Regions from separate parts of the Dactylosporangium sp. NPDC050588 genome, predicted to be linked through region 3. Evidence: riboswitches for the same ligand, from Rfam matches in the RefSeq annotation. Region 3 holds a riboswitch; each other region holds the start of a gene.
The links. A riboswitch is a leader RNA that binds a small molecule or an ion and turns the genes downstream of it on or off. The one in region 3 is predicted to bind thiamine pyrophosphate.
Positions count from the first base shown of each region.

Region 1 (9,792 bases), on a different contig from region 3:
CGATCGCGATGCGCGGGTTGGCGTCGCGCCAGCCGCGGATCTCGTGCGGCGAGTCGATGCCGTTACGGGCGGGGTGGTTGGCCAGGAACAGCGCGTCCTGCACCCGCCGCTTCGTGACCTGCTCGCCGAGGAACTTCACGCCGGCGATGGCGAGAGCCTCGGTGACCAGGGACGGGTCGACGGCGCCGACGACGGAGCCGTCGAACGTGTTCTCGAACTCCTTCAGGACCGCGACCTCGTTGGCGCCGGGGTGCACGAAGACGGTGCCGTGCTCGGCGGCCGGGATGTTCCACTCCAGGCCCTGGAAGACGAGGACGTCCTTGTAGTCGTCGCGGGCCGCCCGGATGTCGGGGTTGACCTTGTCGACGCCGATCTTCACGTGACCGGTGCTGCCGTGGTCGGTGATGACCATCCAGTCCAGCCCGTACGCGGAGGCGTGCCGCACGTGGTCGGAGACCCGGTACATGCCGTCGCTGGAGAACTGGGTGTGGATGTGGTGGTCGCCGGCGAGCCACTTGTAGCCGTTGCCCAGCGGGCGGCCGTGCCCGTGCCGGTCGTAGCCGTCGAAGCCGGCGTGGTCGTCGTCGCCGTGGGCGTGCGCGGTCCCGGCGCCGGCGAGGGCACCGCCGGCCGCGGCCGCGGCACCGAGCAGGCCGGCGCGGCGCAGGAAGCCGCGGCGGGAGACGTCGCCGGGGGAGAGCTCGCTGTCGGGGATCGAGGCGTCGAGCACCGCGGGGACGTCGCCGGCAGCCTGCGGCATGTCCTCGTGGTGATGGTGGTGGCCGTGGCCCATGTTGGGGGCTCCGTTCAGAGTCGATGGTCCTCACCGGGGAATCTCGACCGCCTGAACGAACATCAGGTAGCGACGTGGCTATGTATGCACGAACTTCAGCAAGATCAATGCCGCTGCGAGGGTCGCGCCGGCGAGCACGACCGACCCGTCGGACCAGCCGAAACGGGTCTCGCGGGCGCTGGTGCGGGGCTGCCCCCGGTCGAAGCCGCGGGCCTCCATCGCGGTGGCGAGCCGGATGCCGCGCCGGATCGCGCCGACGAGCAACCCGAACGTCGCCGACGCCGCGAGCCGCAGGTGCGCGACCGGGTTCCAACCGGCGTCGATGCCGCGGGCCCGCCGGGCGAGGCGGATCAGCCGGTACTCGTCGGTGAGCAGCGGCACGAGCCGGAACGCGGCGAGCGCGCCGATCGCGAACCGGGGCGGCACCTTCACGTGCGCGATGAGCGAGTCGGCGAGGTCGGTGGGGTCGATCGTCGCGAACATCACGAACCCGGGCAGGCCGATCGCGATGAGCCGCAGCGCGTAGCCGAGCGCCGGCTCGTGTACCTCGAAGCCGGCGACGGTGCCGACGACCGGTCCCGTACGGGCGCCGAGCAGCACCGTGAAGACGAGCACGACGGTCGCGGACAGCAGCAGCGGCCACCCGCGCCGCCACAGCTGCGCCGCGCTCAGGCCGGTGAGCGGCAGCAGCGCCAGCTCCACGCCGATCGCGACCGCTGTGACGAACGGGTCGACGGTCGACAGCACGGCGGCGGTGAGCAGCGCCGCCGCGAGCAGTTTCGCGGTCGCGTCGCGACGGCGCAGCCAGGCGGTCATGCGCGGTCCAGCCGCAGCCGGCGGTCGCCGACGTGGTCCAGCCGCAGCCGGCGGTCGCCGAGCGCCCGCACGAGGTCCCGGTCGTGGGTGACGATCACCAGGCCGCGGCCCTCGTCCCGCAGGTCCGCGAGGAGGTCGACCAGCTCCCGCCACGTCCGCGGGTCCTGGCCGAATGTCGGTTCGTCGAGGATCAGCAGGTCCGGGGCGGCGGCGAGGGCCGTGGCGACGCTGAGCCTGCGCTGTTCGCCGCCGCTCAGGGTGTACGGGTTGGCGAGGGCGAGCCGGTCGAGGCGCAGCCGGCTCAGCAGGTCGTCGACGACCTTCGGGTCGCGGCCGCCGAGAAGCAGCTCGTCGCGGACGGTCGAGGTGACGAACTGGTGCTCCGGGTTCTGGAAGACCGAGCCGATCCGGCCGGCGAGCTTCGAGGCCCGCCAGCGGTGCGGCGGCCGCCGCTCGCCGGGGGCGTGCACCCGGCCGGGCTTCGCCGGCTTCGTCAACCCGCCCAGCAGCAGCGCCAGGGTCGACTTGCCGGCGCCGTTGGGGCCTTCGACGACGAGGGCCTCGCCGGCGCGGACGACCTCGTCGACGACGTTGCCGGTGTGCCGCAGCGCCAGCCGCTCCGCGGTCAGCAGGACCGGGCCGGCACCGGGGCCGGGACGGTGCGGCACGACGAGCGGCTCCTGCTCCTCGCCCAGCGTGACCACCCGGTCGACCAGGGTCAGCGCGTCCTCGAGGCGGTGTTCGACGAGGATCATGGTGGCGTCGACTTCGTGCAGAGCTTTCGCGAGCGCTGCCCGTACCAGCTGCGCACCCGCCGGATCGAGGTTGGCGGTCGGCTCGTCGAGCAGGAGCAGCCGCGGCTGCGACACGAGCACGCCGGCGATCGCGAGCCGCTGCTGCTCACCGCCGGACAGCTGGGCCGTGTCGCGGTCGCGGTCGTACGGGAAGCCGACGGCGGCGAGGGCGGCGTCGACCCTCGGCCAGATCTCGTCGCGGGCCACACCCCGGTTCTCCAGGCCGAACGCGACGTCGTCGCCGCAGCGGCTCATGACGAGCTGGGTCTGCGGGTCCTGGAAGACGATGCCGGTGCCCGCCCTGCGCTGCCGGGCCGGCGCGCCGTCGACGAGCACCTCGCCCTCCTGCTCGCCGGAGTCCTCGGCGAGCAGGCCGGCGAGCGCGGCGAGCAGGGTGCTCTTGCCGGCGCCGGAGGCACCCGCCAGGAGGACCCGCTCGCCGTGCTCGATCCGCAGGTCGAAGTGGCGGACCGCCCAGGCCTTGCGCCCGGCGTGCCGCCACCCGAATCCCTTGAACTCGACGGTGCTCACTGTTTGCTGAGACGTGCCTAGACGGCGGCCCGCTCGCGGCCCGAGGGGAAGCGGTCCAGGACGCCGGTCGTGGCGAGCGAGTGCTGCAGCGCCCACGAGCCGGCGCCGGCGATGACCGCGCCGCTGACCATGACGATCGCCGCGTACAGGGCCTTGTCGGTGTTGCTGAACGCGCCGTAGTAGATGTTGAGGTCCAGCAGGGCCGCGCCGCCCCCGGCGAGGGTGCCGGCGACGAGGGCGTTGCCGAGCTTGAAGCTGCGGTAGCCGGTGAACGCGAAGCCGAACTCGCCGCCGACGCCCTGCACGAGACCGGACAGCAGCACGCCGAGACCCCAGGTCGAGCCGAACAGGGCCGAGACCAGCGCCGCGACGAACTCGGTGTAGAGCCCGGCGCCCGGCTTGCGGATGACCAGCGGGCCGAGCACGCCCGGGATCAGCCACACGCCGTAGATGAACGCGCGCCACGGCAGGGCGACGCTCTCCATGGCGTTCCACAGGTTGTTCCATGCGTAGAACACGGCGGCGAACGCCACCGCGATGACCGACGCGACGATGATGTCGACGGTCCGCCAACGGGTTTCCATTTTCGGTGCCTCCTGGTCCGGGGGTGAGCCAGAAGGAGACGCGACGCCACGCCCGCGGGTGCGGACGTGGCGCGTGGCCTGAGGTGACCGAGCTTCCTGCGCTGGCATTACCCAGATCAGGTTCGAGGGTCTGCGGCTTGCTCGCCGCACTCTCAGCGCTGTGCGCTCCCCTGTCGGATGTGAAGTTGTTTCCCGACGGTAACAGTGAACGTTTCCCACTCGTAGGTTCCCGTCATGAAAATCACGGCGCTTGATCCTGTTCGGCGAGGCATGGCCTTCGCTACTGGCGGGTAATAGCCTGGTCGGTACTGGACTGACACCTGGGGGTGCCGCAATGACGCAGGTCGCTTCCTCGCCCACCGCTAGCAGCACGCACACGGAGAAACAGGCGCGCAAGGTCATCGAGGCCAGCCGCGAGCAGGAATGGCGCAAGCCGAGCTTCGGCAAGGAGCTGTTCCTCGGCCGCTTCCGCCTCGACCTGATCGACCCACCGCCGGCCGACAAGCAGACCACCGAAGGCCAGGAGTTCCTGGCGAAGCTCCACTCGTACATCAGCAGCGTCGACGGGCAGCAGATCGAACGCGACGCGCGCATCCCCGACGAGGTGCTCCGCGACCTGGGCTCGCTCGGCGCCTTCGGGATGAAGATCGACACCAAGTACGGCGGCCTGGGGCTGTCGAACCTCGACTACTGCCGCGCCCTCGCGCTGGTCGGGTCGGTCAACCCGTCGATCGGCGCGCTGCTGTCGGCGCACCAGTCGATCGGTGTGCCGCAGCCGCTGAAGCTGGTCGGCACCGACGAGCAGAAGGCCCGTTTCCTGCCCCGGCTTGCCGGCGGTGAGGTGTCCGCGTTCCTGCTGACCGAGCCCGAGGTCGGCTCCTACCCGGCGAACCTGCGCACCTCCGCCGTGCCGACCGGGGACGGCGACTACCTGCTCAACGGCGTCAAGCTGTGGGCCACCAACGGCACCCTCGCCACCCTGTTCGTGGTGATGGCGCTGGTACCCCGTTCCGAGGGGCACCGGGGCGGCATCACGGCGTTCGTGGTCGAGGGCGACGCGCCCGGGGTCACGATCGAGCGGCGCAACGCGTTCATGGGCCTGCGCGGCCTGGAGAACAGCGTGACGCGCTTCCACGACGTGCGGGTGTCCGCCGCCAACGTCATCGGTGGCGAGGGGCAGGGCCTGCGGATCGCGCTGAGCACCCTGAACACCGGCCGGCTGTCGCTGCCCGCCATGTGCGTCGGCGCCGGCAAGTGGTGCCTCAACGTCGCCCGCGAGTGGGCCGCCGAACGGGTCCAGATGGGCCGCCCGATCGGCTCGTACGAGGCGATCGCGAAGAAGATCGCGTTCATCGCAGGCTCCACGTACGGCATGGAGGCGATGCTGGAGCTGTCCTGCCGCCTCGCCGACGACGAGCAGAACGACATCCGCATCGAGGCCGCGCTGGTCAAGCTGTATGCGAGCGAGCTGGCCTGGAAGGTCGCCGACGAGCTGGTCCAGATCCGCGGCGGCCGCGGCTACGAGACCGCCGACTCCCTGGCCGCCCGCGGCGAACGCCCCATCCCGGCCGAGCAGATCCTCCGCGACGTGCGGATCAACCGCATCTTCGAGGGCTCGACGGAGATCATGCACCTGGCGATCGCCCGCGAGGCCGTCGACGCCCACCTCTCCGTCGCCGGCGACATCATCGACCCCGACGCCGGCCTGGGCGCGAAGGCCAAGGCCGCGGGCCGGGCCGGCGGCTTCTACGCCAGGTGGCTACCGACCCTGGTCGCCGGCAAGGGCCAGCTGCCGTCCGGCTACAGCGAATTCGGCCCGCTCGCCCAGCACCTGCGCTACGTCGAGCGCGCTTCCCGCCGCCTGGCCCGCGAGACCTTCTACGGCATGGCCCGCTGGCAGGGCAAACTCGAACACAAGCAGGGCTTCCTGGGCCGCGTCGTGGACATCGGCGCCGAGCTCTTCGCGATGTCCGCGGCGTGCGTGAAGGCCCGCAGCGAGCGCGCGACCCGGCCCGAAGGGGTCGAGCTCGCCGACCTGTTCTGCCGCCAGGCCACCCTGCGCGCCGAGGCCCTCTTCCGCGAGCTGTGGGACAACGCCGACGCCATCGAGTCCGCCGCCGCGAAGCGGGTCATCGCGGGCCGCTACCTGTCCCTGGAGGAGGGGATCATCCCGCCCGCGGCCGCAGGCCCGTGGCTCGCGGACTGGGAGCCGGGCGCGTCGGCCGCGGAGGACGTCCGCCGCCGCTTCTGACCTCCACGGCGTACGGGCGTCCGCACGCATGTACGGGCGTCCGCACGCGCGGGTGGTCGGCCGGAGACCCGGCTGGCCGCCCGTGCCCGTCCACGCGAGACGCGGGCGGCCAGTCTCTCGCGTGCGTGGGCGGGCTGCCTGCGATCAGGCCGCGCCCGGGGCGGGCCGCCACCCCATGCCTGCGTCTCGCACGCCCGTGCCTTGCGTGTGCGGCCGGGCTGCTTACCGATCATGCCGCGCACGAGGCGGGCCGCCACGCCCGTGTCCCGCGCGCGGGCGGGCTGCTTGCGAGCGGGGCGTCGTCGCTCCGCCTAGGCCGGGCTCGGGGCGACCCGAGGCCGGCATCGAGCCGGGCGGCGCGTCGGCGTTCCGCTTCACCAACACGCTACTCCACCGCGCCTAATTGATCTACAAATGGGTAACGGCGCGCTCACTAGACGATGTCACCGCAGGTCGCAGGCCGAGGCTGCGGAGCTCCAGGGTGGCGAGGGCCTCGACCGCCTGCTTGTCGCCCCTGCGCCACAGGGCGGCGATCTCCGGGTCGATCCTCACCAGTTTGCCCAGCGGCTGGGTGGCCAGGGCGCGCAGGGCCAGCAGGTCGCGGCCGGCGGTGGCGTTGCGCAGCCGGGCCGCCGAGCCGGCCCGGCGGATCCAGCGGATCCGCAGCGGCAGCCACACCAGGACCAGCATCGCGACCGGCACCGCGATCATCAGGACCGACAGGATCCAGGCCAGGTCGTTGACGATCTCCTGCTGCTGGTGGCCGGCGTCGGCGAGGGAGCGGGCGGCGTTCGCGGCGCTCGTGAAGGGGGCGGCGACCGAGTCGGGTACGCCGGGCACGCCGTTGATCTTGTCGCCGGCGCCCTTGAGATTGTCGGCCAGCCCGTTTCCGGCGCTCTCGAGCTTCTGCCCGGGCACCGCCAGCTTCTGGATGAGGTCGAACAGCGTCATCCCCAGCCTGACCCAGACATAGACCCACACGACCACGAACACGTCGGTGAGGAACTGCCGCAGGGCGGTGGGGGCACGGTCGGCATAGAGCTTCACCGTTCCAGCCTGACGGACAGGCGCTGTGACCGCACTGTGTGGCGGTCAGGGGCCGATCGACGTGCAGCGGTCCGGAGCCGGTCGACGTGCAACGGTCAGGGGCCGGTCGACGTGCAGCGGTGAGGAGCCGATCGACGTGCGACGTCAGGAACCGGTCGACTCCCGGGCGTGGGAGACGGCGTCGGCGACGATGTGGGCGATGTGGTCGTCGGTCAGCGCGTACGCGATCTCGCGGCCCCGGCGGGAGCCCCGCACCACGCCCGCGCCGCGCAGGACGCGCAGGTGCTGCGAGACGAGTGGCTGCGGCGCGCCGAGGGTGTCGACGAGCTCGTGGACGCAGCGGGGGCCGCCGGCGAGCTCGGTCACGATGCGGATGCGCAGCGGGGCGGCGAGGGCACGCAACAGCTCGCCGGCCGCCTCGTAACCCTCAATGCTCGACATGTGCGCAACGGTAACCGTTGTCAGTAACCACGGTCGAGCACCACCTCAGGTGTGGAGCGCTCCTCGGTGGCGTTTCCGGCTGTTGTACGACGGCGCGCCGCCCTCCAGCCCGCGGCCCCGACCGTCACGACGAAGAAGCCGGCGATGGCGAGCAGGACGACGGTGGCGCCGGGGCCGGTGTCGGCCTCGGTGGAGATCCAGATGCCGCCGCCGGAGACGGTCAGGCCGAGCAGCACCGCGACGAGCATCGTCGCCTTGAAGCCGCGGGTGATCTGCTGCGCGGTCGCCACCGGCACGACCATGAGGGCGCTGACCAGCAGAAGCCCGACGGCCCGCATGGCCACGGTGACGGTGACGGCGGTCGTGACGGCGAGGATGAGGTTGAGGGCGCGGACCGGCAGGCCGGACACCCGCGCGTACTCCTCGTCGTGGCAGACGGCGAAGAGCCACGGGCGGAGCAGGACGGCGACGGCGAGCACCGCGCAGCCCAGGACGAGCATCACCGTCAGGTCCTGCCGGCTCGTCGTCAGCGGTGAGCCGAAGAGGTACGTGACGAGGCTGCGACTGCCCTGCTCGTCGGACAGGTTGACCAGGACGACGCCGCCGGAGATGCCGCCGTAGAACAGCATGGCGAGGGCGACGTCGCCGGAGGTCTTGCCGCGCTCGCGGACGAGCTCGATGACGACGGCGCCGAGGGCCGCCGCGACGACCGCCATCAGCACCGGCGACTGGTGCAGCAGCAGGCCGAACCCGACGCCGGTGAGCGCCACGTGGCCGAGGCCGTCGCCGATCAGCGACAGCCGCCGCTGGACGAGGTAGATGCCGATGGCGGGCGCCGACGCACCCGTGATCAGCGCGCCGACGAGAGCGCGGATCATGAAGTCGTACGTGAAGAGGCTCATGCCGTCACCTTCGGTGCGCCGACGCGGATCAAGGCCCCGGCAGGGCGTCCCGGTCGCAGCGGCGGCCGGTCGGGGCTCATGCCGCCACCTCCGCTGCGCTCCGGCGTCGGCCTGAGCGCGACCTGCCATGCTGACTCGCGGCCCGAGCCGCTGCGCTGGCCGCTCATGCGCTGCCCAGGAGGCCGGGCGCCTCGACGGCGGCGTGGGGGTGGACGTGGTCGTGGCCGGGTTCGGCGTGGTGGCCGGCGGGCTCCGGGGGTGCCCCGTCGTGGATGATCTCGCCGTGGTGCACGACGACCGCGCGGGTGATCAGCGGCCGCAGCGGGCCGAGCTCGTGCGCCACGAAGACGACGGTGCCGCCCTGGTCGGCGAAGCGGTGCAGGCAGGCCGCGAACGCCTCCTGGCTGCCGGCGTCCACGCCGGCCGTCGGCTCGTCGAGGACCAGCAGCTCGGGGGCGCCGGCGAGGGCGCGGGCGATGAGCACCCGCTGCTGCTGCCCGCCGGACAGCACCGACACGGGCTCGCGGGCGCGGTCGGCGAGCCCGACCGCGGTGAGCGCCTCCTCGACCGCGCGCCGGTCGGCGCGGGACGGGAAGCGCAGGAACCCCCGCCGTGCGAGCCGTCCTTCCGCGACGACCTCACCGACCGTGGCCGGGACGCCGCTGCCGGCGCCGACGCGCTGCGGGACGTAGCCGAGGCGGTGCCAGGACCGGAACCGTTTGAGCGGGGTGCCGAAGAGGCGGATCTCGCCCTTCGCGAGGGGTACCAGACCCAGTGCCGACTTCACGAGGGTGGACTTGCCGGAGCCGTTGGCACCGAGGATCGCCACGACCTCGCCGGCGGCGACGCCGAGCGTCACCCCGTCGAGCACTGGTCGGCCGTCGTAGGCGACGACGGCCCGGTCCACCTCAAGTACCACGCCGCCGAGCGTGCCTGATAATGGGAATCGTTGTCAACTTCAGGTGAGCTTCACGACGGCCACGGCCACCACGAGCCCGAGGACCACCAGCCGCATCACCCGTGCGCGGGACGGGTGCAGGTGCCACGTCTGGGCGAGCAGCCACCCGGCGCCGGCGGCCAGGGCGAGCAGCACCACGGCGCCGAGCGCGCCCGGCAGGACCAGCCCCAGGAACGTGAGCGCGCCGACACCGAGGAACGCCGCGGTCGGGCCGATCCGGCCCAGCCGGGACAGAACACGCTGGGTCATCTCGGGCAGCTCCTCAGGGTCCGAATGCGCGTCCGTATGCTCGCGTCATGCTGGTGGTGACAAGGTTCGTGCTGGACGGTGACGACGAAGGCTTCGTCGAGCGGGCCCACGCCGCGCTCGGTGCGCTCGCGGCCTGCCCAGGGTATCTCCGTGGACGCCTGGCCCGTGCGTTCGACGACCCGGCGCACTGGAGCATCGTCACGGAGTGGCAGTCGGTCGGCGCGTACCGGCGGGCATTGTCCAACTTCGACGTGAAGATGCACGCGACGCCGCTGCTCGCGCAGTCGCTCGACGAGCCGTCGGCGTTCGAGGAGCTCGCCGAGGTCGCCCCCGGCGGCGCGCTCACGGTCACCGCGAGCGACCGCGCGTAGGTGATGGGGTAGTTGGCTACTGTTGGGGGCATGATGCCCTCGCCGACCGAGGTGC
Region 1 is NZ_JBFAJA010000046.1:81,300-91,091, forward strand. Features, by position in the region: gene AB0I21_RS29670 (PHP domain-containing protein) at 1-760, opposite strand, end outside; gene AB0I21_RS29675 (energy-coupling factor transporter transmembrane component T) at 872-1,609, opposite strand; gene AB0I21_RS29680 (ATP-binding cassette domain-containing protein) at 1,606-2,934, opposite strand; gene AB0I21_RS29685 (ECF transporter S component) at 2,952-3,518, opposite strand; TPP riboswitch at 3,594-3,700, opposite strand; gene AB0I21_RS29690 (acyl-CoA dehydrogenase family protein) at 3,853-5,769, shown strand; gene AB0I21_RS29695 (hypothetical protein) at 6,178-6,816, opposite strand; gene AB0I21_RS29700 (metalloregulator ArsR/SmtB family transcription factor) at 6,961-7,257, opposite strand; gene AB0I21_RS29705 (metal ABC transporter permease) at 7,278-8,159, opposite strand; gene AB0I21_RS29710 (metal ABC transporter ATP-binding protein) at 8,323-9,078, opposite strand; gene AB0I21_RS29715 (DUF6703 family protein) at 9,118-9,366, opposite strand; gene AB0I21_RS29720 (antibiotic biosynthesis monooxygenase) at 9,414-9,737, shown strand; gene AB0I21_RS29725 (hypothetical protein) at 9,768-9,792, shown strand, end outside.
Region 1: linked by a shared signal. The riboswitch ahead of AB0I21_RS29685 (ECF transporter S component) and the one ahead of thiS (sulfur carrier protein ThiS) in region 3 are both predicted to bind thiamine pyrophosphate.

Region 2 (9,792 bases), on a different contig from region 3:
GCCGGCCAGTGAGGGCTTTATGGGGTGCCAGCACCATCGGGGCCCCGGAACGTAGCGCTCCTGACAACGCCGGCCTCGGGCGGTTCGATAGAAGCATGCAATCACCATGACACCGGCGATCACGTCGACGCCGTCAACGGACGACGCCCGGCAGCGACTTCGCCGTGCTGGCCCGCAGGATCGGCGCCGAGGGGCTGCGGCAGCGCCGGCCCGCCTACTACCTCGCCCGGCTGAGCCTCGTCACGCTCATGTTCCTCGGCGGCTGGAAGGCGTTCTTCCTCATCCGGATCGTCCTGGTGGCAGCTGGTGACGGCCGCCTTCCTCGCCGTCACGTTCGGCCAGGCCGCGCTCGTGATCCATACAGTCCTCAAGCGGGGCCGGACTTCACCGGCCGCGTCGCCATCGTTGTCCAGCCGAACGCGTGAGGGTAGCCTTACCAGGAGTGATGCTGGTCCGGCGTCCGGTCGAAAGCGGCTGTCCTCAGAAACCCCAGCCGCCGCCCACGTTGCCGCGCCGAGTTGCGGCCGCGCGACGTTGTTCTGTCGCCGTGACCGGCGTGGGTCACGATCGAGCGGCGGCCGTACCGGTCGGGCTCGTCACCGGACATCTCTACAGTGGGCGGCACAGTGGAGCTGATGGAACGGGTCTGCGTCGACGCTGCGCAGGCCTTGTCGGCCTCCGGGGTCGGGGTGAGCCTGATGGCCTCCGACGGCACTCACGGCATGGCAGCGGCGTCCGACCCGGACACCGCGCGGATCGAGGAGCTGCAGTTCACCTTCGGGGAAGGCCCGTGCATCGACGCGGCCGCGGCCGGCCGCCCGGTGCTGGTGCCGGACCTGACCGACGGGGCGATGCGCCGATGGCCGATGTACGCCGCTGCGGTCCTGGACGAGGGGATCCGGGCGGTGTTCGCGTTTCCCCTGCAGGTCGGGGCGGCTCGCCTCGGCGTCCTCGACGTGTTCCGGGCCCGCTCCGGGGCGATGTCCAGACCGGAGCTGGGCCGGGCGCTGACGCTCGCCGACCAGGTCGTGACGACCTTGTTGGACGGTCAGGAACGGACCACCGGCACGGACGAGCTCGACGAGGCATTCGAGCACCGTGCCGCACTGTTCCAGGCCCAGGGCATGGTGATGGTTCAGTTGCGCACCTCCCTCGCGGAGGCGCTGGCGCGGATCCGGGCCTACGCCTACGCCACCGACCGGCCGTTGAGCGAGGTGGCCGCGGACATCCTCGCCCACCGGCTCCGCCTCGACACCGACCATCCATGAACAGTGGCACGAACACCGCACGAAAGGCCGGGAAGCCGTCATGACCACCGTATCCGAACAACGTCTGGCGACGATCTTCGTCGAGGTGGCCGACACCCTGGTCGGCGGGTTCGACCTGATCGAGTTCATGCAGATGCTCGCCGACCGCGTCGCCGGGCTGGTCACCGACACCACCGTCGGCCTGCTGCTTGCCGACGAGCAGGACCGGTTGCACTTCATGGCCGCCTCGGACGAGACGACCACACTGCTGGAGCTGCTGCAGCTGCAATGGCGGGACGGGCCATGCCTGGACGCATTCCGCGGCGCGGCGCCGGTCGTCAACGCCGATCTGTCCACCGCAAGCCCCCGCTGGCCGCAGTTCGCGCGCTACGCCTCCTCCGCCGGGTTCCGCTCGGTGCACGCGTTCCCGCTACGATTGCGCGACGACGTCATCGGCGCGATGGGCGTCTTCGGCACCGGCCGCAACGACCTCGACGACGCCGACGTGCAGATCGTGCAGGCACTGGCCGACGTCGCCGCGATCGGCCTGCTGCAGGAACGGGCGATCCACCACGGCGAGGTGCTCACCGAGCAGCTGCAGGGCGCGTTGAACAACCGAATCATCATCGAACAGGCCAAAGGGGCCGTCGCGCAGGCGCACCACGTCTCCGTCGACGCGGCCTTCGAGCTGATCCGGGCCCACGCCCGGCGCACCCACCGCCGCCTCAGCGACGTCGCCCTTCGCGTGCTCACCGACGTGACCAGCCTGCCCGACCTCACCGCTGATTGACCCGGTGCGCAGGCGCGACGACCTGCCCGCCGGACTGTGGAATGCCGCCGCGAGTACGTGCCCACGTGCAGGTGCCCCGCCGTGACACTCTCGAGGCTCAGCCGAGGGCGATCAGACCCTCGCCGACACCGTCGCGGATGTCAACGCCCAGCACGCCACCACCGTCGATGTCGTCACCCGGGTGGTGCAGGGCCACCCGGCGAAGGTCCTACTGGACGCCGCGAACGGCGCCGAACTCCTCGTGGTGGGCAGCCGCGGGCACGGCACGTTCACCGGGATCCTGCTCGGCTCGGTCAGCCAACACTGCGTGCAACACGCACCCTGCCCGGTCGTCGTCGTCCCGTCGCGCGTTCATGCCGAGAAGGCAGCATCATGAACCCGCGACCTGGGGCGGCAGCGACCTACGGATGGTCGAACAGATCACCGGCCGGCTGACCCGGCCCCGGGCAATGCTACCGGCGGCACCCGAGGACGTGGCCGTTCTCGCCGCGGCCGGTGACGTAACCCCGGAAGACGGTAGGGCCGCTGATCCCCAGCAAGCCACTCTCCCCCCAGCGGGCACGTCCTCCCAGCTTCCGTCGGCGCCGGCACGCACCACCCTCATCTGCTGGTAGGGCGGGCACTGCCCGACCGAATGCGGCCGCGGCGCTTCCGGGAAGCTGCGCGCGCTCGCGCAGGACGCCTCGCTCAGCCCGTAGCCCTCGGCCAGGATCGCCGTGCGCCCTCAACGGCGGGCAGCGGCTGGGGGCGCGCTGCTGCCTCGGTGGGCCGCAGGACGAGGACGGCGTCGAGCAGGCCGTCGCGGGCGACCGCTTGGTGCGTAGGTCGATTCGGGCAGGCCCCGCGCCCTGAGCGGTACGGCTTCGATCGTGGCCAGGTCATCGGGCGCGGCGTAGTACGGCCACAGCAGGTCCCCGGTCATCGGGCGTACCTCACGACCGTGCGCTGCCGGCCGAGGTCGATCGCGCCGTCGTCGGTGGCGACGGCGGTCTCGACGACTTGGCCTCGTAGAGCTGGGTCTGCGGAAGCTGGACGTCACGCGCCGCGATGTCGTTGGTAACCACCATGCCCGCGACGTAGTCGGCGAGGTTGTCCGCGGTGACCGTCGTGCCGACCGGCATCTGGCGGCCGAAGACCAGTCCGATCTCCACCTCGTAGTCCAGCAGCCGCACGTGGCCGGGGCGGACCACGTCGTCGAACGGGCCGCTGATCGAGCCCGACGTCTTGCGGAAGAACGTCAACGGGACCGTCTCGGGCTTGCCGCCCGTGTCCTTGACGTGCGAGATGAAGTTCGTCGACGTGCGAGATGAAGTTCGTCATCTGGGCGACGACACGGCAGGGCGCGTTGCGCGGGATCGCGCGCGGCATCCACCCCGGCGATCCTCACTGGCAGTAGTCTTGATCCCGATCACGCAACATGCGTCACGCCACATCGCCATGGCCGTTGACATCATCAAAGACGGCGCGCCGAGTGGTCGGTGCAGATGAATAACCTGCGAGGCAATTTTCCTGCGCCGGCATTGTCCGGATCAGGTGAATGGGGATCGCCGTCCAACCTCTCCGATCTTTCGGCCTCTCAGCTCCGCTGGGCTAATAGCTTCGCTCTCCCGCTTGTCCCGCAGGCACTCACATACGCTACGCCGGAAACCGGCAGGTGCAGGGTGAGAGCTCGGGTGAAGCTGATCCGAAAATGCAGGGTGAGAGGGCAGGCGGCAGCATCCCGGCGCAGCTGGGATGCTGCTTACTACGGGCCGGTCGGGCGGCTGGGGCGAGAGTGACGGTGTAGCCGAGGGCTTCGAACTGGCGGATGTGGTTGCGTTTGCGGCGTTCGGGATTGACGCGGGTGTCGTAGAAGCCTGGGCCGAGGTCGGTAAACCAGGCGCGGCTCGTCGGCCACCCCGGCCAGAGCGCTGGCGTCGCGGGCCCGCCGCCACTCGACGATGCGCGAGGAGTACAGCGCCCTTCACTGAGCAGCAGGAGGCGAAACGTTGCTTCTGCCGCTACGCCATGGCGCTGCAGGCCAAGTCGCACAGGGCCACGAGCCGGACCGTCACACCGTCGGCGTCGACCCAGCCGGCCAGATCGTGCTGCGGCGGCTGCCATCCGCGGTCGGTGGCCCCGTCCAGCAGGCCGTCGGCGTAGCTCGCCAACGCTGCGGGCGTCGGCCGGCGGCCGCGGACGCCGAGCAGGTCCCGCACCTCGGCTGCGTGCTGGTCCACCCGCGCCGACAGGCTGGGAACCATAGCTGCTGCCGCGAGGCCGGCGGCGCCGATGCGGCGGTGGAGGCGGTCGAGCAGCATCTGCACGGTCGCGTGGTCGGTGCCCAGGTTCGAGGCGGGGATGTTCATGAGGTACGACCATAGAGACGGCGTACCGGGGCGAAAATGCCGCAACCGCTCCTTTACCGGCATCCTGACCGTTCGGCTGCCGACCGACTGGCCGAACGGGCGAGTCCGGGACGATCCGCCGGACCCGGCAACCCGGTATGCCGGGACTGCCGGGTTGCCGCTCACCAGGGACGGCGGTGGCACGGCCCGGGAGGGTCGCAATCACCGCCGCAGTCGAGCACCCGCGCTACCGGGTCGCCGGCGGCCGTTGACCGGTCTGCGGAGGCACGGCCCGCGTGTCGTCGTCCGCCGCGGACGGTGCCGACGGCGGGCGGGCACGCTGGCCGACGGACTGGTCGCGGTACGCCGAAGACGCTTGCTGGCCGGCGGCGACCGGCGCGGCGGCGGGCCGCTGCTTTTCTGCCATCAGCCGCTCGGCGTCGCTCTGGCCGGCCGCGTACGCCTTCGGGAGTTCGGAGCGGCGGGCCGACTCTGTCTCCGCCCGGTCCAGCCATCGGTCCCAGCGCGCCTGCATCGGCTTCACCAGCCCGCCGCCGACGCCGACGATCAAGATGCCGGCCACAGTGGCGAGAACCGCGATCAGCACCGGGGTCGTGACAGTGGTCGCCACCCCGATCTGGTTGAGCGCGGCGATGACGCCGATACCGAGGATGAACACGAAGGCGATGTTCGCCACCGCGCGACCGTAGGAGATTCCCCCCAATGCTGTGGACACAATGTCTTTCACCGCGGAGGCGATCGCCGCGGCGACCACGACGATCAGGATTGCGACAAAGAGCCGCGGCAGCCAGGCGATCACAGCCGTGATGAGCGTGGAAACCGCGTTCGGGCCCCAGATGTCGAACGCTATCCGCAGGGTGATCAGCAGCACCGCGTAGAAGACGAGCTGAGCGACGATGCCGGAGGCGTCGTAGCGGGACCGGGCAAGCGCCGTCTTGAGACCGCCGCGCTCCACGAGCCGGTCGAATCCCACACGCTCCAGCAACTTGTCGACCGCCGCGCGCAGCAGGCGAGCCACCAGATACCCGACGATCAGGACGACAATGAACGCGATCGCTCGGGGGAGGAAGGCAGCCGCGGACCGAAGCATGTTGCTGAGCGGGCTGCCGATGTCCACGCTCCGCACGGCAAGGTATTGGGACATCATGACTCCTCATTTGTGGACAGTGACGGGGCTAACCCGTATACCCGATCAATCACCCGAAAACCACAAATCACCACACCAGCCCGTCACCCGGAGCACCCGGAACCGCAGCACACATGATGTGTCGTGGTGATCACCGAGGGTCGGCGACGTTGTTCGCGGGGCCGTGTCGCCTTCGGCGGAGTGCCACCTGGCGCTGCACGAACCGTTGGACTCCACCAGCTGGCTGGCCTGCCTGGCCGGTCATCCCGGCCGACTGTCTGCACGTGGTGCAGCGCCCTCGGTGCGAATCCACCAGGCTGGTCGCCACGTGCGCCGGGCCTCGGCTGAGGCAGAACGCGTGCAAACCACCGATTGAGCGAGGAGAGCACGCTGCCGGGGCCTGGAGCAACCGTTGCCGGCCCAATACTCAAGGCCAAATACCTTGCCGAATGAAGTGCCTATATAGCCATAAAATTGGGCGTTTATCGCAGATCATAAAAGATCTCAGCAATATGGACCGAATTGGGCTGGCGCCCACTCCGGATGTGGGGCATCGTGGGGCTTGTGGCACAGACACCGCACAAGACCGACCAGGAACTGAAGACCGCCGTAATCGAGGAACTGCAATACACCCCGAGCGTCGACGCATCCGGCGTCGAAGTGCAGGTCAGCGACGGAACGGTGACGTTGTCCGGCGAGGTCGCCAGCCTGCCGGAACGGCTCGCGGCGAAGCACGCCGCCATCCGGGTCGGCGGCGTCAAGAATGTCACGAACAAGACCAACGTCCGCGCCCCCACGGCCCAGGGCATGAACGACCAGGACATCGCCCAAGCCGCCCGGCAGGTCCTTGCATGGGCAGTCGACGTCCCGCCCAACGCGGTCACCGCCCATGTTTGCGACCGCAAGGTCACCCTCTCGGGTGAGGTGACATGGGAGTACCAGCGCAACGCCGCAGTGCGGGCGGTCATGTACCTCAAGGGCGTGACGCAGATCAGCAACGAGATCTCGCTCGAGTCGCAGCCGCCGACCGCCGACACCAAGGCAGCGGCCGAGGCCGCGATGCGACGCAACGCCATGCTGAACCCGCGGTGGATCACGATCGACCTCGACGGATCCGAACTGACGCTGCACGGCAGCGTCGGGTCGTGGTCGGAGCTGCGCGAGGCGGAGCGATCCGCCTGGAGTGCCGCCGGCGTGACCAGCGTTCGGAACGAACTGCACATCGCGTCCTGACCCGGCTGTGATCAACGGCTGCGAGCGCATCCGCGCCCGCGGCCGTTCGCTGTCTCTACGCGCCGACGCTGGTCTCAGCGGCGCGCTGTGGTCCTCTCGGTTCCCGTCCCGCCTCCGGACCGGTCTGCGGCGTGGACGGCACGGTGGCGCGATCGGGTGATCTCCGTCTCGGCCTCGGCGCGGTCGGCCCAGACGCCGTGCTCGGCGTCGATGGTCTTGCCCGGTTCGAGATCCTGGTAAATCTCGAAGAAGTGTTGGATCTCCAGCTTGTGGAACGTTTCCCAGGTCGGGCAGGTCCACCAGGTAGGCCAGGCGCGGGTCGGCGGTCGGGACGCAGAGCACCTTCGGGTCCGGGCCTTTCGGGTCGAGCATGCGGAACATGCCGAATGCCCGGCAGCGGATCTGGCAGCCCGGAAAGGTCGGTTCCCGGACCAGCACGAGCGCATCGAGGGGTTCGGCGTCCTCGCCGATCGTGTGCTCGATGAAGCCGTAGTCCTCCGGGTACTGGGTGGCGGTGAACAGAGTGCGGTCCAACCGGATCCGGCCGGTGCGGCGGTCCACCTCGTACTTGTTGCGCGTGCCCTTGGGACTCTCGACCGTCACGTCGAACTCCATACGCTCCGCCCTCGCATGCCTCTCCGCCACCGCCTCAACCGGGGAATCGTGCGGCGCTGCGGCCGGATCCGTTGACCGTCGCTCGCCGCGACGGCGCTTCCGACGGTACAGCGGCCGGCACCTCCACTCCCCCGGCAAACCCGTGACGCTGAGATCGCAGGAGTCGTCAGGAACGTCGACGAGGCATCCCGTCGTTCTCGTGCTGCAGGCGTAGAGTTGGCTCTGGGCACTCGAGACCCCGGTGACCGAAATGTGCACCGCCGACGGACCACGGTCGGCGCAGCGCGGACCGAGTCACGCCGACGCAAAGCGGCAGGTTTCCCATACCGGTCACCTCCCGGAGGCAGCCGCAGGTCGGGAGAGGGGCCAGTCATGTTCACCGCCGCCCAACGCGTCACCGTCGTTGCGCCAGGACCACCGACCCAGCCACGGCTGTCGCTCACCGCCGTGCGGGCCACACGAGCCGTCCTCGACGGCGGGTGGTGGCCCCGCTCCAGGGACCCGGTGGCGGAACTGCCGGGGTTGATCCTGGCCCTGAACGAACGGTACGGACCGATCCGTCAACTGATGCTCAACAGCCACAGCTGGGATAGCCACTTCCGGCGCCTCGCGGTCGGCACCCGCGTGGTGCGGGCCGGGTGGTTCAGCACCGTCGACCCCGGCATGCTCATCGCCACCACCGAGCGCGGCGACCAGATCGACCTGCTCGTCGTGCCCCCCGAGGCCAACGCCGCCGCCGCAGCCATCGCCATGGCCACGGCCGCCGACCCGGCCAACCAACTGCACGCTCCGGCCATCCTCGCCGCGTCCCGCACCGCACCAGCCGCCGAACGCAATGAAGGCGTCGACCCCAGCACCGTTTGGGACAACGAAGGCGGCCACAGCGCCCGGGAGCCCTCGCGACGGCATGTCCCAGCCCAGCCGGCGAACGCCTCATGACCTGCGTTCGGAACCGCCGGTTCGGCCTGATCGAGGTTCCGCGGATGCTCGTCCCCAAGGAAGCTCGGGGACGGTGGTCTGTGTGGCGCGGGCTGGGATCGCGGGGTCGGGAATGCCGGTCGCCGCCAGTCCAGTAGGACAGGTCGGCGCGCGAGGCGGGTTCGCCGGTTTCGGCGCGTCGGGCGTGGTCGGCTGCGGTGGCGAGTTCGGGGACCTGGTCTGCGGACACGGTGTGCAGCCGTGTGTCCTCCGCCGTGACGGCCGCGGTGATGCTCCAGATCTGGCGGGCCGACCGGTGTGCTCGTTGTTCTCGGTCATGCCGTCGGCTCGACCGAAGTGAGGAGGCCGACCCGGAGTCGGTTGAGGGACCCCCTCAACAGCCGGGAGACATGCATCTGCGAGATGCTGAGCTCGGCGGCGATGGCGGCCTGGGTCATCTCGTCGGAGAACCGCATGGCGAGGATGCGTCGCTCGCGCAGCGGCAGCGCCGCGACGAGCCGGCCGAGCTCCCCATGTGACAGCCGCTCATCGATGCGGGCAAAGCGTGGGTCGATACGGCCGATCAGATCGACAGGTTCGGTGCCGTCGTTGCCGGTGCAGGGCCCGTTGAGCGACTGCAGGCGGTACACCTGCGAGGCGATGATCGCGTCCGAGAGTACATCGACATCGACGCGCAGGTGTGCGGCGAGCTCGATGGCCGTCGGGGTGCGACCACGCAGTTGCTCGAGGTCGCCGGTCGCCTCTCGCACGCCGAGCACCAGTTCCTGCGTGGTGCGCGGGACACGCATGCCCCACGCGGTGTCCCGGAAATGCCGTTTGAGCGCGCCGACGATCGTCGGGACGGCGTAGCTGGCGAACGGTGCGAGCCGGTCCGGGTCGTAGCCGTCGACCGCTTTGACCAGTGCCAGCGCGGCGACCTGCGCGAGGTCGTCGGGGCGCTCGCCTCGGCCGGCGTAGCGCTGCGCCAGCCGGTTGGCCAGCGGCAGGTTCGCTTCGATCGCCCGTGCACGCAGCGGTTCCCGATCAGGATGACCGGCCGGTAGATTCCTGAGGGCACGGAGCAGCTGTTCCGTGGTCACCTCCCGGTCGGCCCGAAGACCTCTTTCTGCGGGAGCAGCAATGTGGACGGTCGGTGCCATGAGAAGAGCCATAGGGATCAACGCCCCCTTCGGGGTCAGGTCGCAGCGAGCGTTTGGGACGCTTCATCGCCGCGATGAGTGCGGTGGGGGTGACAGCGGCGAAGCCGACGCGGATGTTGCTGGCTCCGTAGGGACAGTCACAGGACACCGTCGTGGACGGGACCGCTGCAGGATCGACCAAGGCGTGCGTACGGCGGCGGACCAGCACGGCGTGCTCGCCGGGCATGAAGAGCTTGATGATGACCGGTCGCGGATCTGGGGTCAGGCCCAGGATCATGCCGCGACACCAAGACCGAGTCGCTCACGGCCGGGACCGTACGGGCTACGGTTCAGAGCCGCGGGTGGCTGCCGGTGT
Region 2 is NZ_JBFAJA010000010.1:19,869-29,660, reverse strand. Features, by position in the region: gene AB0I21_RS08680 (acyl-CoA desaturase) at 1-12, shown strand, start outside; gene AB0I21_RS08675 (hypothetical protein) at 165-425, shown strand; gene AB0I21_RS08670 (GAF and ANTAR domain-containing protein) at 636-1,268, shown strand; gene AB0I21_RS08665 (GAF and ANTAR domain-containing protein) at 1,309-2,037, shown strand; gene AB0I21_RS08660 (universal stress protein) at 2,219-2,413, shown strand; gene AB0I21_RS08655 (fumarylacetoacetate hydrolase family protein) at 2,970-3,323, opposite strand; TPP riboswitch at 3,527-3,656, opposite strand; gene AB0I21_RS08650 (DUF6401 family natural product biosynthesis protein) at 4,038-4,385, opposite strand; gene AB0I21_RS08645 (hypothetical protein) at 4,612-5,529, opposite strand; gene AB0I21_RS08640 (BON domain-containing protein) at 6,076-6,744, shown strand; partial or broken gene AB0I21_RS08635 (inorganic diphosphatase) at 6,819-7,359, opposite strand; gene AB0I21_RS08630 (DUF5994 family protein) at 7,732-8,298, shown strand; gene AB0I21_RS08625 (sigma-70 family RNA polymerase sigma factor) at 8,613-9,437, opposite strand; gene AB0I21_RS08620 (hypothetical protein) at 9,760-9,792, opposite strand, start outside.
Region 2: linked by a shared signal. The riboswitch ahead of AB0I21_RS08655 (fumarylacetoacetate hydrolase family protein) and the one ahead of thiS (sulfur carrier protein ThiS) in region 3 are both predicted to bind thiamine pyrophosphate.

Region 3 (9,792 bases):
GCTCGACCAGCGGCGTCACGTCGCGGAAGATCGCCATGACCGCGCGGGACGCCTCCGTGTAGGCGGCGAAGTCGGGCGGCAGGAAGATCGCGTGCGGGCAGAGCCGCTGCGCTCTGCTGCCGGGCATGGCGCTGCGCACCCCGAACCGGCGGGCCTCATAGCTGGCGGCGGACACGACGCCACGCGGCCCCGCGCCGCCGACGATGACGGCCTTGCCGCGCAGCTCCGGGCGGCGGCGGATCTCGACCGACGCGTAGAACGCGTCCATGTCGACGTGCAGCACCGTGCAGCCGGTGTCGTCGGCGTCGGGTCCGAACTCCCCCGCGCCCGAACCGTCCCTCGGCACCACCTGACTCCGCCCCATGCCCGCACTCTAGCCAGACCCCCCGACAAAAACGGCAAGAGAAAACGGCAAGCCAGACCCCGGCAGACAATCGGCGGCGTTTGACGGGAAGTTAGGATTGCCTTACCTTCCTTGGATGGCCCTCCTCGCGCTGACGTCGCCGCTGGCGCCCGTCGTCGCGGCCGTGGAAGGCCTCAGGCTGCAGCATCCGGACCTCGTCCGCTGCGTCGCGCGGGGGTTGATGACCAGCGGCGGCGACGGCTGGCGCCCCGGCACGGACCGGTGCGCCCTCGCCGTGCTCCTGGTCGCGGGCTGGACCAGGGCGCGCAGGGTGCCGCTGCCGGCCTGCGGCGAGACGTTCCTCAACCAGGCCGGCCAGCTCGGGATCCGCCGGGCGCGGGTGGCGGTCCTGTGCGACGACCCCGTCGCGGGAGCACCCGGCGTGGTGGTCGCCGCGTCGAGGCACGAGCTGCTCCAGATCGTCCTGGAGCACGCGGTCGACGCGGGGCCGGAGCTGCGGAGCACGCTCCAGAGGTTGAAGGCCTAGCTGCGCACCACCAGCAGCGGGATCTGCATCTCCGCCGCCGTGCTCGACCCGTGGAACGCCACCATCTTCGTATACCGCAGCGGCTCGTGCTCCGTGGCCATGATCGCCCACCGCTCGTGGCAGATGACGACCACGTCGCCGACGCGGGCGAGGTGCTGCTGCGGGATCGGCCCGAACCAGCCTCCCGCGACCGCCTCGTCGCGGCTGAGCACGGTGGCCCGGTCCCCGAGGACCCCCCGCCAGGTGGCGATGACGTCGTCGTGCGCGCCGGGGACGGCGTGCAGATACCGCACCCGGGGCTCCCCCGCGACGACCGCGACGCCGGCCCGCAGCCGGGCGTCCTGGTCGAGGTCGAGGCGCCGGTCGGCGGGGATGTCGACCTGCCCGTGGTCGGCGGTCACGACCAGCGCCGAGTTGGGCAGCAGCCCGTCGACGAGGCGGGTGAGGAGCCGGTCGGCGTCGGCGACGGCCGTCCGCCACTCGCCGGTCCCGATACCGAAGTCGTGGCCGGCGCGGTCGACGTCGGGCAGGTACCCATACACGAGGCGGGAGGACCGCAACGCGAACAGCATCGAGGCCGCGACCTCGTCATAGGCGATCCCGGCGCCGAACCGGGCGCCGCGGTAGGCGGACACGGACAGGCCGGTCCGCTCGAACTTCGGGTTGCTGACGACGGTGGGGGCGAGCCCCGCGTTGCCGGCCCGGGTGAACGCGGTCGGCAGCGGCTGCCACTGCGCGGGGTCGGGCTGGTCCTCCCAGTGCAGGTGGTTGACGAGCTTGTCGGTGCCGGGCTGGTTGAGCACGATGCCGACGATGCCGTGGGCGCCGGGCGGGGCGCCGGTGCCGAGGGTGACGAGGCTGACCGGGGTCGTCGACGGGAAGCCTGCGGTGATCGAGCGGGCGGTGCCGAGCCGGCCACCGAGGAAGTCGGTGATCGTCGGCGCGTGGGGCGCGGCGACGCCGAGCTGGTGCCAGCCGAGCCCGTCGAGGAGCAGCACGGCGACCCGGTCGACGCCGGCGAGGGCGGCGCCGAGGCCGAGGGCGTCCCGCTCATACGGCATCCCGAGGACGCTCAGCACGCTGGGCATGATCTCGGCGAGGCTCGCCTGCCCGTAGCGGGGTGCGACGGGGTCGAGCACGCCCATCAGTGTCTCCTGCAGAGCAGGTGCAGCTGGGTGGCGATGTCCCGGTAGGGCGGGGTGCCGGCGAGGGCCAGCTCGAACGCCTGCAGCGCCTCCGGCTCGCTCTCCGCGACGCTGCCGGGCACCAGGTCGGCGATGATCCGGACGCCGTGGATCTGCTCGACCTCGAACCCGCAGCCGGTCAGCAGGGCCGTGGCGGTGCCGACGTCATAGCGCCGGCTGAGCCGGTCGCGGGTGTCGCCGCGCCCGTCGGGGCTGGCGACGAGCAGCGACGCGGCGGCGAGGTGCCCGCCGATCGCCTTGGCGAGGACGGCGGCGGCCCGGTTGGCGACGACGACGCTGGCGGCGCCGCCGGGGCGCAGGGTCGCGGCGAGCGCGGTGACGACCTTGTGCGGGTCGTCGACCACCTCGAGCATGCTGTGGCACAGCACGAGGTCGACGCTGCCGGGCGGGACGAGGTCGGCGAGGCCGTCGCCGTCGCCCTGCACGGCGGTGATCCGGTCGGCGACGCCGGCCTCGTCGGCCCGCCTGGTGAGCGCGGCGAGGGCGTCGGGGCTGGGGTCGACGACGGTGACGGCGTGCCCGGCGCGGGCCAGCGGCACGGCGAACCCACCGGTGCCGCCGCCGACGTCGAGGGCGGTCAGGGGGTGGTCGGCCGCGGCGATCTCGCGTCGCAGGACCTGCCAGACCACCGCGGTGCGTGGCGACGCCACTGAGGACTCCACCCCCCGACCTTAATACCCACCTACGACACAACCGGCAGGTATACCTGCCCGCCCGACGCGACGAACTCCTCGGACTTCGCCTGCATCTCCAGCGACAACGACTGGCTGATCTTCATGGAGCAGAACTTCGGGCCGCACATCGAGCAGAAGTGCGCCGTCTTCGCCGCCGACGCCGGGAGCGTCTCGTCGTGATACGAGCGCGCCGTGTCGGGGTCCATCGCCAGGTTGAACTGGTCCTCCCAGCGGAACTCGAACCGCGCCTTGGACAGCGCGTCGTCCCACGCCTGCGCGCCGGGGTGGCCCTTGGCGAGGTCGGCGGCGTGCGCCGCGATCTTGTACGCGATGACGCCGGCCTTGACGTCGTCGCGGTTCGGCAGCCCGAGGTGCTCCTTCGGCGTGACGTAGCAGAGCATCGCCGTGCCGTACATGGCGATCATGGCGGCGCCGATGGCGCTGGTGATGTGGTCGTAGGCGGGCGCGACATCGGTGGTGAGCGGTCCGAGCGTGTAGAACGGCGCCTCGTGGCACCACTCCATCTGCAGGTCCACGTTCTCCTTGATCTTGTGCATGGGCACGTGGCCGGGGCCTTCGATCATGACCTGCACGTCGTGCTCCCACGCCACCTTCGTCAGCTCGCCCAGGGTGCGCAGCTCCGCGAGCTGCGCCTCGTCGTTCGCGTCGGCGATCGAGCCGGGGCGGAGCCCGTCACCGAGGGAGAAGGCGACGTCGTACCGGGCGAAGATCTCACACAGCTCGGCGAAGTGCGTGTACAGGAAGTTCTCCTCGTGACGCGCCAGGCACCAGGCGGCCATGATCGAACCGCCCCGGGAGACGATGCCCGTCACCCGGCCGACGGTCATCGGCACGTACCGCAGCAGCACCCCGGCATGGACGGTCATGTAGTCGACGCCCTGCTCGGCCTGCTCGATGACCGTGTCGCGGTACGCCTCCCAGGTCAGCTTGAGCGGGTCGCCGCCGACCTTCTCCAGGGCCTGGTAGATCGGCACGGTCCCGATCGGCACCGGCGAGTTGCGCACGATCGCCTCGCGGGTGGCGTGGATGTGCTTGCCGGTGGACAGGTCCATGACCGTGTCCGCGCCCCACTTCGTCGCCCAGGTGAGCTTCGCGACCTCCTCCTCGACGCCGGAGGAGACCGCGGAGGTGCCGATGTTGGCGTTGACCTTCACCAGGAAGCGGCTGCCGATCACCATCGGCTCGCTCTCGGGGTGGTTGACGTTGTTGGGCAGGATCGCCCGCCCGGCCGCGATCTCGTCGCGCACCAGCGACGGGTCGACACCCTCGCGGATCGCCACGAACTCCATCTCCGGCGTGATGATCCCCTGCCGCGCGTAGTACAGCTGCGTCCGCTCTCCGCCATGATCGCCGCTGCGTGCCGCGATCCACGGCGCGCGCAGCGGCGGGAGGCCGGCGGGCGGGTCGTTCAGCGGGCCGCTGGTGTCGTAGAGGCGCACCGGTGGGTTGCCGCCGCTCAGCTCGACCTCGGCGAACGGCACACGGATGTCGTCGCGGGACCCCTGGACGTGGACCTTGCGCTTCATGGCGCATCCTTTCGTGGGCTGTGGGCACGGCGAAGCGGGCACGCCATGAGGCGCACCTGTTCGCGTTTTCGGCAGATGTACTGAGCGAGCGGGCCGGACCAGAAGATCCGCGGGCCGGACCTGGTGGGTTACGGAAGCGGGCCGGAGAAGGGACCCCACGCGAGCGGACCGTGCCCGGCGCCGAGCCGCCAGCCGGACGAGGCGCTCAAGGCCGACTGCACGTACTGCTTCGCCCCGGCGAGCGCCTCGGCGAGAGGCTCCCCGAGCGCGAGCCGGGCCGCGGTCGCCGCCGCGAACGTGCACCCGGTGCCGTGGTTGTTCGCGGTGTCGACCCACGGCAGCGACAGCAGCTCGACGGTGCCGCCGACGCAGACGACGTCGACGGCGTCGCGGCTGCCGCGCAGGTGGCCGCCCTTCACCACGACACACTTCGGTCCGGTCGCGGCGAGGTCCTGGGCGGCCTTGATCGCGTCGTCGACGTCGGTGACGTCCCGGCCGAGCAGCACCGACGCCTCCCGCAGGTTGGGCGTGACGACGGCGGCGTGCGGAAAGAGCAGGTCGAGGTACGCGCGCTCGGCGTCCCGGGTGAAGAGCCGGTCCCCGGACGACGCGACGAGCACCGGGTCGACGACGAGGCCGGGCAGCCGCGGCGCGTACGACGCGACGAGGGCGACGGTCTCGGGTGTGGCGAGCATGCCGGTCTTGACGGCGGCGACGGGCAGGTCGGCGAGGACCGCGTCGAGCTGCGCCCCGACGAACCCGGGGTCGACGGCGGAGATCCCCCGCACGCCGACGGTGTTCTGCGCGGTGAGGGCGGTGATCACGCTGGTGCCGAAGACCCGGTGCGCGGCGAACGTCTTCAGGTCCGCCTGGATCCCCGCACCCCCACCGGAGTCGGACCCGGCGATGGTCAGCGCAACACTCGGGTTCACGCCGTCACCTCCGCTGCGCTCCGGGCCGCTCACGCGGTCATCAGCTCCTTGACGAACCTCGCGGGGTCGTCGGCGCGCATGACGGCGCCCATGACGGCGACGCCCGCGGCTCCCTCGTCGAGGCAGTCCCGGACCCGCGCGGGCGAGTCGACGCCGCCCAGGGCGTACACCGGCAGCGGGACGACCAGTGCCATCCTGGCGAACGCGGCCAGGCCCAGCGGGGGGCCGTAGCCGGGCTTGGACCGGGTCGGGAAGATCGGCGACAGGGTCGCGAACCCCGCCTTCGCCTCGGCCGCGGCGAAGAGCTCCGCCTGGTCGTGGCACTTGCGGAACGCGGCCGTGTCCTCCGCCAGCACGAGCCGGCCCTTGACGCCGTCGAGCATGCCGCGGAGCCGGTCGGCGAGGTCGGCGCGGGCCCCCTCGGGCAGGTCCTGCTCGCCGAGGACGACCAGCCGCGCGCCGCCGTCGATCGCCCGGTTGACCACCTCGTCGAGCGGCCGGTGCGCCTGCCGGCGGTCGGTGAACAGCACCAGCCTCGTCACCATGGCAGTCCCCCCATCGGGCTCGAGGCGGTCGCGTACAGGCGGCGCGGGATCCTCCCGGCGGTGTGTGCGAGCCGGCCCGCCTCGACGGCGAGCCGCATCGCCGCCGCCATGCGCGCGGGGTGTTCGGCGCGGGTGACCGCGGTCGCGAGCAGCACCCCGTCGCAGCCGAGCTCCATCGCCAGCGCCGCGTCGGAGGCGGTGCCGATCCCGGCGTCGAGGATGACCGGCACGGTCACCTTCTGCCGGATGAGCGCGATGTTGTGCGGGTTGCGGATGCCGAGGCCGGAGCCGATGGGCGCGCCGAGCGGCATGACCGCGGCGCATCCGGCGTCGGCGAGGCGCTGGGCGAGGACCGGGTCGTCGGTGGTGTACGGCAGGACCGTGAACCCGTCCTCGACGAGCCGCTCCGCGGCGGTGACCAGCTCGACCGCGTCGGGCAGCAGCGTCTCCTCGTCGCCGATGACCTCCAGCTTGACCCACGCCGTGTCGAACGCCTCCCTGGCCAGGTGGGCGAGCTTCACCGCCTCGGTCGCCGTGTAGCAACCGGCGGTGTTGGGCAGCACCCGCACGCCGCACCGTTCGACGACGTCGAGCAGCGACGGTGCGCCCGGGTCGAGCCTGCGCAGCGCGACCGTGACGAGCCCGGTGCCGCTGGCCCGGATCGCGGCCTCGAGCGCGGCGTGGCTGGTCGCCCCGCCGGTGCCGAGGATGAGCCGCGACGGCAGGTCCTCCCCGGCGATGCCGAGCTTCGCACCGTCACCGTTGCCGGCGCCGCCGATGGCGCCGTTGCCGAGGTCAGCCACCTTGGACCGCCGTGAGGACGTCGATGGTGTCGCCGTCGACCGGCCTGGTCCCGGCCCAGTCGGCCCTCGGCACGACGGACCCGTTCAACGCGACGGCGACGCCCCGCGGGTCGGCGACCCCGGCGAGGCCACGGACGACGTCGGCGACGGTCGCGGTGTCGTCCACATCGGCGGCGACCGCGTTGACCACGAGCTGCATACGGCTCACTCCTGACTCCCTGCGCCGGCATGATCCGGATCAGGTTCGACGGTCGGGGGCTGACAGCCCCCCTCTCAGCCCGGTCATACCGGACTCCCGTGGGGTACGAGCTGACCATAACCCCGCCGCGGTCCTCAGGTAAAGCGGCCCACCCCGTACGCGCTGATGTCCACATCCGTCGATCCCTTGGTGACCAGGTCGGCGACGGCGTGCGCGGTGACCGGCGCGAGGAGCACCCCGTGCCGGTAGTGCCCGCCCGCGACGTACACGTCGCCGTGCGGGTGCCCTTCGAGCCGGCCGAGGATCGGGGCGTTGTCCGGGGTCCCAGGCCGCAGGCCGGCGAGGGTCTCCGCGAGCGCCAGCTCGGCGACCCCCGGCAGCAGGTCCGCGGCAGGTCGCAGCAGGTCGAGCACCCCACCGGCGGTCACCGTCGTGTCGGCACCGCGCTCCTCCTCCGTCGCCCCGACGACCAGCTCCCCGTCGGCGCGCGGCACCAGGTACACGTGCCGCCCCAGCGCGACGCCCCGCACGACGTGCGTGAGCAGCGGCTCGGCCCCCCGCAACCGGAGCAGCTGTCCCTTCACCGGCCGCACCGGCAGCCCGGTCAACCGCCCGATCCCGATCCCGTTCGCGATGATGATCACATCGTCCCGCAGGCTGGACAGATCCTCGACGTCCCGCTCCACCCACGTGACCGGCAGCCGCTGCGACCGCAGCGCCGCGAGCAGCAGCCGCGGGTCGACCTGATGGTCCCCGGTCGCCTTCGCCCCGCCGCGCACCCGCGGGCTGAGCATCGGCTCCAGCTCCCGCAGCTCCCGCCCCCGCAGCGGCTCGACCGGCAGCCCCGCCCGCAGGTAGTAGTCGACGAGCCGCCGCACCTCGGTGAGGTCGTCCTCGGTGAGCGCGACGAGCAGCGTCCCCTCCCTCCGGTACCCCAGCGGCATCCCGGTCGCCGCGCTCAGCTCCGCCGCGAACCCGGGCCACCGCCGCATCGACTCGAGCATCAGCCCCTGCAGCGCCTCCTCCCCGAAGCTCGCCTCGGCCGCCGGCGCCAGCATCCCCGCCGCGACCCGGCCCGCCCCCCGCCGCGGGTCCCGGTCGTACACGGTGACCCGCTCCCCACGCCGCACCAGCTCCCACGCGACGCTGAGCCCGACGATCCCTCCCCCGACGATCCCGACCTTCACGCCACCCCTCCAGCCGGACCCTGCCCCGACGCCGCATGCCCACCGGCATGGCCCGCGCCCAGCGAGCGCGGCGGACCGCCTTCCCCAGACGGACACGGGCCGTCGCCCTCCCGGGACGGACACGGGCCGTCGCCCTTCCGGGACGGGCGGGGGCCGTCGCCTCCCTCGGATAAGTCCAGGCGCAAGCGCCCGGATTTATCCGATATTTCGCTTTTATCCGGCGGCAAGACGGCGGTTGAAGTGGTCATGGAATCAGCAGCGCGATCGGCCGCCGAACTGGTCGCGGAATCAGTGGCGCGATCGGCCGCCGAACTGCTCGCGGAGTCAGTAGCGCGATCGGCCGCCGAACTGGTCGCGGCCGTTCCGGACGCGGAGACGGCAGCGAACGGAGAAGCGTCGGAAGAGGAGCGGCTGACCGGGGAAGCATCACCCGCCGAGGAGGAGCCGGTAGCGGAAGCAGCGCCGACGGGACCACCCACCGCAGACGCCGCAGACGCCCCAGACGCAGTGACCGGCGAAGCAGCCGACCCGGACTGAGCGGGCGGGGAAGGTCGGGTCGGGAGGGAAGCCGTTGACGGAGGGGCGGCGGCGAGGACGGCGGCGAAGGCGGCGGCCGCCGCGGCCGGGTCGGGGGCGGTGCTCATCGCACCGACGACGGCGACGGCGTGGGCCCCCGCCGCGAACAACGTCGCGGCGCGCGACGGGGTGACGCCACCGATCGCGATGACCGGGACGTCGACCGCCTCGACGACGGCGCGCACGCCGGAAGGGCCGATGGCGGCGGGGAGGCCGGTCTTCGTGGTGGTCGAGTACGCGGGACCCACGCCGAGGTAGGAGGCGCCGTCGGCGACCGCCTGGCGGGCCGAGGCGGGGTTGCGGGCGGTCGCGCCGAGGATCGCGTGCGGGCCCAGGACCCGGCGGGCGGCGGACACGGGCAGGTCGTCGGCGCCGACGTGGGCGCCGTCGGCGCCGGCGGCGAGGGCGATGTGCAGGCGGTCGTTGACGAGGCAGACGGCGCCCGCGGCGCGGCAGAGGGCGACGACGCGCAGGGTCAGCTCGTACGCCTCACGGTCGGTGACGCTGTCCTCGGGGCGGACCTGGACGACGGTGAAGCCGGCGGCGAGCGCGTGCCCGACGACGCCGAGGACGTCGCGGCCGGGCCGGGTATCGGTGATGAGATGAAGTCGTCCTAGCACCGCGATAGTTTTTCAGACATGAAGCAGGTGCGACTTGGCCGGACCGGGCTGAAGGTCTCCGAGATCTGTCTCGGCATGATGAGCTACGGCGATCCCGCGTGGCGTGACTGGGTGCTCGACGAGGAGGCCGCGGACCCGTTCGTGCGGCGTGCCGTCGAGGCCGGGATCACGTTCTTCGACACCGCCGACGTCTACTCCCTCGGCGCCAGCGAGACCGTGACGGGGCGGCTGCTGGCGAAGTACTTCCCGCGCCGCGACGACTACGTGCTGGCCACCAAGGTGTACAGCGTGATGAGCGACCGCCCCAACGACTCGGGGCTGTCGCGCAAGCACATCCTCGCCGGCATCGACAACTCGCTGCGGCGGCTCGGCGTCGACCACGTCGACCTGTACCAGATCCACCGCTTCGACCCGGAGACCCCGGTCGAGGAGACCATGGCGGCGCTGCACGACGTCGTGCGGTCGGGGAAGGCCCGGTACATCGGCGCTTCCAGCATGTACGCGTGGCAGTTCGCGAAGATGCAGCACACGGCCCGGGCCAACGGCTGGACGGAGTTCGTGTCGATGCAGAACCACTACAACCTCGTCTACCGCGAGGAGGAGCGGGAGATGCT
Region 3 is NZ_JBFAJA010000003.1:155,247-165,038, forward strand. Features, by position in the region: gene AB0I21_RS03115 (DNA polymerase IV) at 1-364, opposite strand, end outside; gene AB0I21_RS03120 (hypothetical protein) at 480-890, shown strand; gene AB0I21_RS03125 (nucleotide pyrophosphatase/phosphodiesterase family protein) at 887-2,035, opposite strand; gene AB0I21_RS03130 (methyltransferase domain-containing protein) at 2,035-2,757, opposite strand; gene thiC (phosphomethylpyrimidine synthase ThiC) at 2,778-4,316, opposite strand; gene thiD (bifunctional hydroxymethylpyrimidine kinase/phosphomethylpyrimidine kinase) at 4,445-5,248, opposite strand; gene AB0I21_RS03145 (thiamine phosphate synthase) at 5,278-5,793, opposite strand; gene AB0I21_RS03150 (thiazole synthase) at 5,787-6,533, opposite strand; gene thiS (sulfur carrier protein ThiS) at 6,589-6,795, opposite strand; TPP riboswitch at 6,794-6,904, opposite strand; gene thiO (glycine oxidase ThiO) at 6,930-7,982, opposite strand; partial or broken gene thiE (thiamine phosphate synthase) at 8,588-9,184, opposite strand; gene AB0I21_RS03170 (aldo/keto reductase) at 9,197-9,792, shown strand, end outside.